3 regions of the Alkaliphilus metalliredigens QYMF genome follow, and region 3 is predicted to be linked to each of the others. Evidence: riboswitches for the same ligand, from Rfam matches in the RefSeq annotation. Region 3 holds a riboswitch; each other region holds the start of a gene.
The links. Region 3 has a riboswitch for cyclic di-GMP ahead of AMET_RS02925 (methyl-accepting chemotaxis protein). Riboswitches for the same ligand answer to the same signal wherever they lie in the genome.
Positions count from the first base shown of each region.

Region 1: another riboswitch for cyclic di-GMP. It lies ahead of AMET_RS24405 (putative bifunctional diguanylate cyclase/phosphodiesterase); the one in region 3 lies ahead of AMET_RS02925 (methyl-accepting chemotaxis protein).
Region 2: another riboswitch for cyclic di-GMP. It lies ahead of AMET_RS24445 (EAL domain-containing protein); the one in region 3 lies ahead of AMET_RS02925 (methyl-accepting chemotaxis protein).

Region 1 is NC_009633.1:2,943,046-2,947,337, forward strand. It holds gene AMET_RS24405 (putative bifunctional diguanylate cyclase/phosphodiesterase) at 1-1,666, opposite strand, end outside; cyclic di-GMP riboswitch class I at 1,751-1,836, opposite strand; gene AMET_RS14425 (RNA polymerase sigma factor) at 2,113-2,661, shown strand; gene AMET_RS14430 (hypothetical protein) at 2,664-3,119, shown strand; gene AMET_RS14435 (DUF2953 domain-containing protein) at 3,116-3,817, shown strand; gene AMET_RS14440 (GerW family sporulation protein) at 3,807-4,184, shown strand; gene AMET_RS14445 (MerR family transcriptional regulator) at 4,284-4,292, opposite strand, start outside.
Region 2 is NC_009633.1:3,304,929-3,309,220, forward strand. It holds gene AMET_RS24445 (EAL domain-containing protein) at 1-1,730, opposite strand, end outside; cyclic di-GMP riboswitch class I at 1,857-1,942, opposite strand; gene AMET_RS16000 (SoxR reducing system RseC family protein) at 2,253-2,681, opposite strand; gene AMET_RS16005 (hypothetical protein) at 2,717-2,905, opposite strand; gene AMET_RS16010 (YibE/F family protein) at 2,979-4,109, opposite strand; gene lgt (prolipoprotein diacylglyceryl transferase) at 4,165-4,292, opposite strand, start outside.
Region 3 is NC_009633.1:607,040-611,331, forward strand. It holds gene AMET_RS02920 (sodium-dependent transporter) at 1-1,207, shown strand, start outside; cyclic di-GMP riboswitch class I at 1,543-1,632, shown strand; gene AMET_RS02925 (methyl-accepting chemotaxis protein) at 1,850-3,592, shown strand; gene AMET_RS02930 (glycyl-radical enzyme activating protein) at 3,808-4,292, shown strand, end outside.

The sequences.
Region 1 (4,292 bases), 2.3 Mb from region 3:
TTAAATCATTCAGTTGCTTTGCTGAAAAATTAATTGCTATTGGCTTTAGGGATAATTCCTTCTTTTTCCATAGGGCTACTTGCTTGATGACTGCTTCCGTTACCCATCTACCAATTTCTATAATCATTCCCGTTTCTTCAGCTACTGGAATAAACTGTGCTGGAGATAGATTGCTTTTTTTAAGTCTTAAAAGAGCCTCAAATCCCACAATTTCTCCTGTATAGGTATCAATTTGTGGTTGGTATAATAATTTAAACCCATCATCTTTTAATGCTATCCTTAATTTATTTTCCACTTCAATCTTTTCATTTAAATTGGTTAGCATTTCCTCATTAAAAAACATATAATTGTTTTTCCCAAAACCCTTAACACCATACATCGCCATGTCAGCATTCATGATTAGCTGACTTACACTATTGCTATTTGACGGGTATAGAGCAATTCCAATACTGCAGGTTAGATAAACTTCATCATCCTCCACCAACAACTTGTTACTAAATAAATCAATCACTTTTCTTGCGTAATTCTCAATTTTAAGAATATCCTCTTCTTCTTTTATAAGAATAAGAAACTCGTCTCCACCAAGTCTTGATACAACAAGATTTTCACCTTTTATATGCAATAGGGCTTCAGTCACTTTTTTTAACACCTTATCTCCATATACATGACCTAATGTGTCATTGATTTCCTTGAAATTATCAAGGTCTAATAGCATAATCGCCCCGGAACGATTATGAGTAAATTCCAGCTCTAGCTTTTCTACAAGCATTCTTCTATTAGGTAAATTTGTTAGGTCATCATGATAAGCAATATGCTCAATATATGCTTCCTGCTTTTTTAGCTGATAAAAATAGTGATTGATCTCATCAAGCATGGCATTAATAGAAGAAAACAACCCTAAAAAGGTGTCTCTCTCCGGTGATGGAAGCCGATAGCCTGCATTCTTTTCTACATCAATTTGACGAATACTTTGATCTAATTGATCTACTGGCTTAATTACATTTCTATGTTGTGCCCACAAAAACAACAAAACCATAATCATCGTTATCATGCTAAAGCTTAGAAATATAAAGTAAATAGAACCATACACATTTTTCATGGACAGACCGATTCCAAGTATTCCTATGATTTCACCATCATCAAAGAGCGGAACTGTTATTTCCAATACGTTAGCATTTAGGTCTTCAGAATACCACTCAGTTGCTATTGTTTCTCCCTTTAAAGTGCTTAGGTATTCCAGATCATCGGTATATACGATGCCAATGTCTCTAATATCTGAATCAGCTATGGCCTTTAACTCCTTGTCTACAATAAGGGCATAGGCAATATTATCTTCTTTAGCTAAGCTTTCAACAATTTCCTGGTAGTTAAATTCTTGTTTTAGGATTTCATTGTTAATGACTGGATTTCTTGCTTGTTTAAGCCCATCTTCTAGTAAATCATTAATTATCTTCATAGAGCTAATCTCATTATTAATTTTTCTAGTGGTTAAATTAGCCAAATTGATTCCGCCTTGTTTCATTTCATCTAACAGTAAATTTTTACTGATATAATAGCTCGTCACACTGACAGTTAAAATAGCCAACACCCCAATGAATAATGGCAGGTATACTAATTTGTACTTATTAACAATGTGGTTTTTCACTTTATGCTTTGACTTTGGCATGGGGTGCCTCCCCTCAATTCAATAGATTTTATTCAAAAAAATAAGTGCCTTAAAGGGCACCTATTTTGACAAAATATAACTTTAATAGGCAACCCGACTATCCTATCGTCAAACGACTTAGATTCGTGGCTTTGCGTCACCATCTTTCGATGGTTTTGCCTTTACTTATTTTTAAAAATGAATTTTTAAGAAATATTGCTAATTTTCAGATACAAAGTCCTATTGGAAGTAGGACTTTGTTCTTATTTCTACAATCATACTATCACAATTTACATAATATTTCAATATATGCCATCTCATATTTCCTTACAAAATGAGGAAAATAATCTTCCTAATAAGAAGATTTTAAATTTACTTAGTCTTTTTATTTTTTTTGCATATATTTGAAACTTTTACATCAATTTCGTGTATATAATAAGTGAAGGTCAAAAATGGGGGGGATACCTTTGGAGGTCTCTGATGAAAAGCTAATTAAGCTTTGCCAAGATCAAAACATGGAGGGGTTTGATCTATTATATACGAAATACCAAAGCTATATCTATCGACTATGCTACAATTATACCCACTCTAAAGAAGATTCCTTAGATTTATTACAGGAGGTATACATAAAAATCTATCAATCCATCCCTCGCTTTGAAAAAGGCCATCCGCTATCTCCTTGGATTAAGAAGATTACAATTAATACCTGTCATAATTTCGCTAGGGCTAAAAAACCAACCCCATTGCCTTTAGATCCCACATTAAGCATTCCATCTGCTGACAACGTTGAATTAGCATTATCCTATAAAAGCACTGAAAAACTACTGAAGACCAGTATCAGTCAATTGCCCCATGAAATAAAGTCGGTGATTCTTCTTAGGCATGTAGAAGCCATGAGCTATCAGGAGATTAGCCAATGTTTGTCCATACCCATAGGAACTGTCAAGACCCATTTATTTCGAGGAAGAAAACACTTAAAAGATCAGTTAAAAAAAGAAGGGGTTTGGGAGGTGTAGAATTGAACTGTTCATTTGATAAAAGCTTACTTCAAGAGTCTCTAGAAAATACAATTGAACCATTGGAGTCCATTATACTAGAGGAGCATCTGAAGGTATGTCATGGCTGCCGAAGGGATTTAATGGAACTGAAACTCCTTCTTTGGGAACTTGAGGAGATGTCTTCCGTTGACTTACCTCCCGAGGCACTTGATGTGAAAGCCCGTGTATTACATGATTTTAAAAATCGCCAACCATCTTCCGAAGATACTCATCCCTTCGGTATAAAGGATTTTGTTGACATTCAAAGTAACATACTCAGTAGTGCTACCCTCTTTCTAAGGTTTATTCCAGGAGCTAAGGTAGCTTCTAAGACGTCTAAGTCCACGATAAAAAAGGCATCTTCTTTGCTGGAAAACTTCATTACAGGATCCTTTAAGATAAGGTCCAAGAGTTCCTTGCTAAGGAATGGCCTATGATTTTATTAGCGATACTTCGTTATCTACTCCTATTTTTATTGGCAATACTACTATTAATCCTAATTATCCCAGTGGATTATCATTTAATGGCTTCAAAGGACCTAGTTGTCACGTTTAAAGGTCATATCGGCTGGTTTTGGCACTTAGTAAAGGTGGATTTCACCATCATCAACAACAGTCCTAAAGCGATAAGAATTAAACTTCTTGGTCTTCCTATTTCCATCCACACCAGTGGAGAAGAAAGGAAGACATACAAGAAAAAACAAGAATCAAAAAAACCGAAGAAGAAAAAGACAACAAAGAAAAAAGTAAAATATAAGAATAAGTTCCCATTAGCATGGGAACATGTTACCAGAGAGTTATTAGATGTTATTTTCTTGGCTATCAAAAGGGTGCTACATCATTTGAAACCCAAAAAGTTCAGACTTGAGGGAGTCTATGGATTTGATGATCCTTACTATACCGGTATCATACTGGCCATTACAAGTTCCCTACAGCCCTTATTTAATGACTCTCCCCTAGAGATAACCCCCTCTTTTGGGGAAACAAAGCTTGAAGGAGAGTTAGAAGTCCATGGTAGAATCATTGTTATTTTGTTTCTATGGATTGTGTTGCAACTTACTTTATCTAAGCCCATTAGAAAGATTCTAAAAATATTATTTATTAAAGAGAAGGAGGAAAAAAAACATGTCAACTAACTTTTCAGAAAATGCAGGTCAATTATTCGAAAAGCTTGAAAAATTCTTTACATCTAAAACCGTTGTAGGAGAGCCTATTACCGTAGGAAGTGTTACCCTCATACCCATGGTAGATATCTCATTTGGTCTCGGTACAGGATCAGGGGATGGAACCGATGAAAAAGGAAATAAAGGAGTTGGAGGTGGTGGTGGCGTTGGTGCCAAGGCTACACCAACAGCCATAATCGTCATCAAAAATGAAGAAGTTCAAGTCCTCCCAATCAGTCAAAGAGCTGGTATGGAAAAGCTTTTAGAAATGGTACCAGACATCGTTGCTAAGGTAAATTTAAATAAGGAAACAACACAAGAGGCTCCCAAAGAAGAGTAAGATTACACCAGTTTAGTGCTTTATATAATACCTTGAAATAACTACTCACAAAAAATACCTAGATATCATACTCTAGGTATTTTTTCTTTTTAGCACCCTTCAGTTTTT
Region 2 (4,292 bases), 2.2 Mb from region 3:
CCTTCCATCTCTTTAGGTTGATAGCCAAGGATTTTTTCTACAGCTGGACTAATGTATTCAATGGTTCCATCGGGGCTGACGATTTCAAAAACATCACTGGAGTCCCGTATTAACACTTGAAATCGTTTTTGAATATGATTTATATTTTCTTGTATCCCTTGCATTTTCTTTACAAGTGCTTTCCTTTCAGTAATATCTTGGATGATTCCTCTTCTATATGTGAGATGACCTTCTAGATCAAATGTCATTTCTACTACCTGATAGATATGTCTTACAGAACCATCAGGTCTAATAATGCGAAATTCCATATCAAATGGTTGTACCTGAGGTGGATGCGCCAAGATATCTTCGATTAATTCCCGATCCTCTGGATGCACAAAATTTAAAAATGCTTCATAGCTTCCATCATACTCCTTATTTGTAATCCCATAAATGTGGTAGTACTCTTCCGACCAAGTGTTCTTATTCCTAATTACATCCATTTCCCAACTTCCCATTTTTGCCAACCGTTGGGCCTCTGCAAGATTCTTATAACTTTTTTCCAATTGAGTCTTCAATAACTTATTCTCTGTGATATCTTGTATCGTTCCTAATATCCCAATTACGACCTGGTCATCATCAAATATAGGCTCCCCCTTACTAATGACACATTTTTCTGATCCGTCCAGACCAATAATGCGATATTCAATTTCATAGGCCTTCCCCTTTAAGCATCCTGCTGTTGAATTTTGAACCGTGTCTTGGTCTTCAGGATGAATCAAGGTTATAATATTTTCGAACCGCTTCGTAAATTTTTGGGGGTCAACGCCAAATATCCGATAAACCTCCTCTGACCAAGAGAGTTCCTCGTTTCCTAAATCATAACGATAGCTTCCTACTCCAGCAACTTTTTGTGCATGATTTAAGTCTTTACCAATTCTTTTCAAATCATTTTCTATCAATTTTCGACCTGTAATGTCCTGTATAGTGCCTATCATTTTAATGGGCCTATTCATGTCATCAAATAAAACTTCAGCCCTTGAGTGGATATATTTTTCTTTTCCACCTGGGACCATAATCCGATATTCCTGATCATGGTCATTTCCCCTTAGGGCTTTCTCCATTGATTTTCTTACCACCTGCTGATCTTCAGGGTGTATAAATGTATAGACGCTCTCTATTTTATTATCAAATTCTTCTGTTGTGCGTTGAAAAATATCATAGACTTCTTGAGATCCGAAAAGCTCTTCACTTTGAAAATCATAGGTCCAACTCCCAATACTTAAAAGTTTTTGTCCATAGAAGACGTTTTCCCTTAACTGATTTAAGCTCTTTTCTAGTTTCATTCCTTTTGTGAGATCTAAAATGACTATATGCATTCCAATTAATGTTTGTTTTCTCAGAACCGGTAAGATGGTCATCTCTATATTCCTTATTCCCTTGGTTTGGGTGAATAAGTCTGACTTAATGGTTATTGACTCTCCTTTATGTAATTCTTCTACATATGTGAATTCTACATCGGTTTCCTCTGGTTTTAAGAATTCAAATATAGTTTTACCTTGCACATTAGGCGCTATGTCTTCTAATAGATGACAGAAGGACTCATTTGCTTCTATAATCAAGCCCTTGACATCACAAACAGCAGAGGCTATTGGAAAATCCACAACCCATTGGTGATATCCCTGCTTTAACTCCTTTAAGTTGCCACTACCCTTTATTTTTTCTAGTATCCCCATCCCTAATGTAGCCATTTGTTATCCCCCTTTTCATATTTGATGAAAAGCCTTACGTTATATAGTCACCATTACTACTCTATCATTACAAAAAATAAAATCGGCAAACCTGTGGTTGCCGACTTTTTATCAAATATAAACTCAATTGGCAACCCGACTATCATATCGTATAACGACTTAGACTCGTGGCTTTGCGTCACCATCTTTCAATGGTTTTGCCTTTACTAATATACAATTATATATTTTCAAGTACCATTACTACTTTTAAGTATGTATACTCAATTTAATCAGGACTATTTGCCTATATTTATATAACATAATATCACAAATCATTACATGCTACAATCATTTCCTACATAATACTCCTTCTTTTTCACAATATTTGCAATCAATTACTTAATCTCTTGCCCAGTAGAGTTCTCCAAGGTTAGACCCCTTCCCCCCACTATTTCTTAAATGTCCTGTAAATAAAGATAAAGGATAATTCTTATTCTCACATAAGAAATTTTCCTTTATCTTTTTCACTTCGAAAATCATTCATTAATAAATAACACTTGTAATTTCAATGCGCATCTCATTTTTATCTCTAATCCTTTTATCAATTCGATTAATTCCAAAATAAGCTAGTATTAAAAATATAAAACCCACTCCGATTCCAATTAATTCCTCCATGCCTTCGTAGGATAGAAGCTCTCCAATCCAAATTCCCAGTCCAATACCGAAAATCATGCCAATTAAAGGTACCATATAGACTAAAAAGGCAGCCTTTAACACTTTTTTGTTTTCCATGTTCAGCTTTACATACTGCCCCACTTGAGCTCCTACTTCATTGGTAGCTTTTACATAGGTTGCGGTAGGCGTACATCCTCCTTTACAGGAAGCACAACTCTCTCCACAGGCGCTTACTCTTTGAATCTCTATGGTTGCAATACCTTCTCCTACCTCCTTAACTACACCAATTTTTTCCATATGTTTCACTCCTTTTAAAATTCACTGTTAAAATTTCAATATTCAAATCCTCTGAGTTTTAAATTATCAATCATCCTTCCATCTTCATTATGCTTATATACATAGACTTCATCTTTTCTATAAACAATTTCCGAACAACAATTGCTACAAAAATAAGTAGCCTTGGATATTTTTCCGATGGTAGTGTCGTGACAATTAGGACACTTGATTACTTCATTTTTCACAGTATCTCCTCCAATTAACATTGCTCTTTAATGTCCACATGATTTAAAACAAAATAGTGTAGGAAATCTCACACTATTTTGCTTCTTCTTTTACTTTATCATCACCAAACTTCTCTCTTAATAATCCCGCCACTAAGGCCGTCAATGGGATGCATAGAATCAATCCGATACTTCCAGCTAAAGCTCTAATCACTTCTGTTGCAATTAAATCTAGATTGATGATTCGTGTAAAGGGATCTTCATAGGCCGTAAACAATAGTAGTAGTGGGATCATGCTACCTGTATAAGCCAATATCAACGTATTAGCCATGGTTCCCATAACATCTTTTCCTACATTCATCCCTGCCACAATCAGTTTTTGCGTTGTCATATTTGGATTAGCCAATCTAATTTCTTCCATTGAAGATGCAATCGTCATTCCTACATCCATTACTGCTCCCAAGGCTCCCATAATAATCCCAGCAAATAATAGCCCACTATAATCAAATTCAATTCCCTGTGGAATATACATTAGCATCATGGCCTCTTGAGAGGATAAGCCTGTTAATCTGACCTTTGTTCCTACGAAATAAGCGATGAGCCCAGCCACAAAGACGCCTCCCAGCACCCCTATAATAGCAGCATAGCTTTTTTTATTATTTCCTCCAACAACTAAAATCGTAAATATTGTTACCACTATTGATATGCCAATGCTCAATAATATTGGACTATATCCTGCCAGTAACCCCGGAAGTAATACTTTCATAATTAGTCCAATGGTTAGTATTAAAGTGATAATTGTTTTCAGCCCTTTGAAACCTCCAAGTAAAAGTAATAACACTACAAAGATAGCCAATACAATATAAATATAGGTATCCCTTGCATATTCGGAAATGTATACTGCTACTTCTCCATCAAGTTCTTCAATCGTAATTAATACACGATCACCAGGACTGACATCAATATCATAGGCTAAATTACCAGACAAACTATGAAGAATTTCAAACTCTTGTCCCTTATAGTCTCCAGATAATATTTCTAACTTCACAATTGTACTATCGAAAAAATCCACTTCTTCTTTATAACCTTCCTCTACTTCTTCTACCTCTAAAATTTTTGCTCTTTCAATAATTGGCTCTTCATCCAATTCTGCAGCAAATACAAAGGCCCCACCCATTGTCACTAACAGCAAAATTGTCAGTAGAATCCGTACAATATTCTTCATTTGTTAAGCGCCTCCTTACATTTACATAGGCTATCCCAGATAAATTTCTCAACTCTTAAAGAGAATGAATCCAATAGTAAAACATCACTGAAACAATCATAGCCGCCCCAATAATGAAATTAGCAGTCCATTCTATTTTTCCATCATGCACTGTAGGATTTTCCACAGTTGATTGTGTCTTTT
Region 3 (4,292 bases):
CATTATGTTTTATTACTCAGTAGTAATGGGATGGACAATGAAGTACTTCACTTTAGCGGTTTCTGGTGCATTTCAACCTGGAGTCACCACGGCGCAAACAGAAGCAATTTGGAATGTGTTCACCACAACACCTTCTCAAACAATCACATTTCACTTTCTATCGATGTTGATTGCTGGATTTATTATTTACAAGGGAGTTAAAGGTGGGATTGAAAAAGCTTCAAAGATTATGATCCCAACACTTTTCGTCTTGTTAATTGCAGCTGTCATTAGAGCCTTGACACTTCCAGGGGCATTACAAGGATTGGAATACTTATTTACACCGAACCTTCATATGTTAAAGAACCCAACAATATGGCTAGAGGCATTTACCCAAGCAGCATGGTCAACTGGAGCCGGTTGGGGATTTATCATTACCTACTCTGTTTACACCAAGCAGAAGGAAGATGTGGCAGGAAACTGTATGATTATGGGTTTTGGAGACAATATTGGGGCTTTGATTGCAGCGATGACAGTATTGCCAGCCATTTATGCCCTATCCCCAACCCCTGAGTTTGCAGCTGAAGCCTTATCCTCAGGAAACACAGGAATTACCTTTATTTACTTGGCACAGCTCTTTACAACAATGCCAGCAGGACAGTTTTTAGCAGCCATTTTCTTCTTGGCAATGGCAATTTCAGCTTTATCCTCTCTGCTTCCTATGATTGAGGTAGGGGTTAGAAACCTTATGGATATGGGTTTTGATCGTAAAAAGGCAACGGCTTCAATTGTGGTAGCGGGATTTCTGTTAGGGATTCCTTCAGCCTATAGTTTGCATTTCCTAGACAATCAAGATTGGGTTTGGGGAGTGGGACTATTAGTCAGTGGTCTCTTTGTTGCCTTTGCCTTGGCAAAGTATGGTCTTGAAAGAGCTAGAAATAATGATATTAATACAGAATGGGCTGACTTTAAAGTTGGAAAATGGTGGTCCACATGTATTCGATTATTCCCGGTATTCTTTGTTGTGGTTACGGGGTGGTGGTTTATGCAAGCAATCTCGTGGTATCCAGGTAATTGGTGGGCTCCATTTGAGGTCTTTAGTGCAGGAACCATTGTATTCCAATGGGCAATCTTGATTGTCATTGCACTACTGACCAATAATTGGCTAGCAAGTAAAATTGGTGCAGGTAGAGACATTACCCAGGGTGATGACGAGAGTGTCTTATAAGGAGGAGATTATATGTCAGGAACTTCTATTATCATGATGATTTTGGTACTGGGATTTTATGTAGTAGGTTTTGCTTTCTTGGTAAATAGGGCCTTTGGAGCTAAAAGGCCATAGTAATATTTTAAAAACCTTAGACTCTCTCCCTTCGGGGAGAGGGTCTGAAATTTATGGAAATGGGGGCTATGATCTTGTGGGCACCTGTTTATTTAAACCTACTTAGGGTAATAAGATACTATACAGTAAAGACTATTTTGGTAATGATTACTATTGATTTAGTTTGGCTTAAACTGTACAATGAAAGCCATTGTAGTTTAACTTAAATTGTATAATATCAACGTTGATAAGGGCAAACTTACTGAAAAGTAAGGACGCAAAGCCATGAGTCTAAGGGAAGTTTTTATTCCTATGATTGTCAGGTTGCAAATCTTAGACTAATGTATCTATTAGGAGAAGGCACCTTTATCAAGGGGTCTTCTTTTTTATATGTTTTTTTAGGGTATCAGCAAGTAAAACACTGTAATCATGAGGGAGAAGACAATATAAAGGGAGGTATGTATTACTTCGTGGTCTCAAATGAGTAGTAGATTTATGGTTGATGACACGTATAGAGTTATACACATCTGAACGGGGAGGAACATAAAAATGAAAAGCATAAAAACAAAACTCATTATCTATTTTTGTACGTTAATTCTTTTTACCACTTTAATCATCAGTTTCTTAGCATATAATAGCGGGTTAAATGGGATGCAGGAATTAGAAGAGGAATTATTAAGAGAAAAACTGATGGGGGATATTGCTTCATCGACATTCTATTTACAGCAGTATTTTGGAAATGTAGAGTATGAAAATGGTCAATTGATAGATGCGAAAGGGAATAACATAGAAGGTAATAATGAAATGGTTGATGCCATTCTAAAAGACATGGGAAGTGCAGCCACTATATTTGCTAAAAGTGATGACGATTTCAAAAGAATTGCAACAAATATTATGGGAGAAGACGGACAAAGAGCCGTAGGTACATATCTGGGGAAAGATAGTTTGGCTTATGGTGATGTAGCCCAAGGAAAACAATTTGTGGGAGAAGCGATGATTTTAGACAATGCCTATATGACTGTCTATAAGCCGATCAATGATGAAAGTGGAAATACAATAGGAATATTATTTCTTGGTGTACCAAGAGAAAGATCCAATCAATTAATACAGGGACATATCAACGGGCTCAGAAATGGATTGTCGATGGTGACAGTAATTGGATTAATAATAGGAATTATTTTTGTATATACAATAGCCAAAAAAATCGCAGATCCAATCGCTATTTTAGCCTTGGAGATTGAGAAAATATCAAATTATGATTTGTATTTTGACGAAAATAGTAAAACGAAAAAGTATTTAAACAATAAAGATGAGATAGGAACCATTACCAGGGCACTGGATGTTATGCAAAGGAATTTGATTGATCTCGTTAAAGACATATCTGGGACAGCCCAGCAAGTAGCGGCTTCCGCTGAAGAGTTAACTGCTACCAGCCAACAATCTGCTACTGCGGCAGATGAAGTAGCTAAAACCATTGAAGAAATTGCTGAAGGGGCCAACGACCAAGCAAAGGATACGGAAAAGGGAGTTGAACATGTCAATGAGTTAGGTGAGTTAATTGAAAAAGATCAACAATACATCAAAGATTTGAATATTTCTGCAAATGAAGCTACTAAATTAAAGGATGAAGGCTTTAAAATATTAAAGGATTTGGTGGAAAAAACAAAGATTAATAGTGAATCTACAGAAGAAGTTTATACGATTATTGTCAATACGAATGAAAGTGCAGAAAAAATAGAAAATGCCAGCCAAATGATTAGAAGTATTGCAGAACAAACGAACCTACTAGCTCTAAATGCAGCCATAGAAGCAGCAAGAGCAGGGGATGCAGGTAGGGGTTTTGCAGTAGTGGCAGAAGAAATAAGAAAACTAGCAGAACAATCTAATTCATTTACAAAGGAAATTGCTGGTATTATTAAGGAATTAACAGATAAAACAGGACATGCCGTTGACACAATCCAAGAGGTGGAGAAGGTCACTGCATCACAAACAGAAAGTGTCCAGTTTACCAACGATAAATTTAAAGGCATCAATGGTGCAATTGAGAAGATGAAGGAAATCATAACGGAAATCAATCAATCAAGTGAAAAAATGGGAGGGAAAAAGAACCAAATCATAGAAATCATTGAGAATCTCTCAGCCATATCACAAGAAAATGCAGCCGGGACTGAGGAAGCCTCGGCATCGGTAGAAGAGCAGACTGCATCTATGGGAGAAATAGCTAATGCAAGTGATTCATTGGCACGATTAGCTGAAGAAATGCAAGGGGCCATTGCTAAATTTAAGTATTAAAATAGCAATATACTTTTAAAAGAACCATAGAGCCATGAATAGATAAGTAAAACCTCTTGGGTAATTTCACATACCCAAGGGGTTTTACTATTTTTGTAAAAATATTGTTCTTCTACCATTAAAAGATCTATAATATATTAAATAGACAAATATAAGCGATCTATGGGTGTGATAGCTAACTAAGGTGATTTGCTATTTACAAATGAGGTGATAATTTGGAAAAAGGAAGGATATTTAATATACAGCGGTACTCATTGCATGATGGGCCAGGAATCCGCACCACGGTTTTTTTGAAGGGATGTCCCTTAAATTGTTGGTGGTGTCATAACCCTGAAAGCAAGGATAGGAAACAGCAAATACTCTTTACACAGCAGAGATGCATTCATTGTGGTAGCTGCCATGATACCTGTTCTCAAAAGGCTATACAGGAAGGGAAAATTAATGGAGAAAACTGTACTCTTTGTAATAAATGTGTGGATAGATGTCCTACTGAAGCTTTGGAGCTAGTTGGAAAAGACATGACGGTGGCGGAGGTCATGGGGGAGATCGAAAAGGACCGTATATTCTTTGAACAGTCAAAGGGTGGTGTGACATTTTCAGGAGGAGAACCATTGAGTCAGGGGGAATTCCTATATGAACTGTTAAGGGTATGTGGCCAGAAAGGAATTCATCGAGGGGTAGATACTTCGGGTTTTAGTTC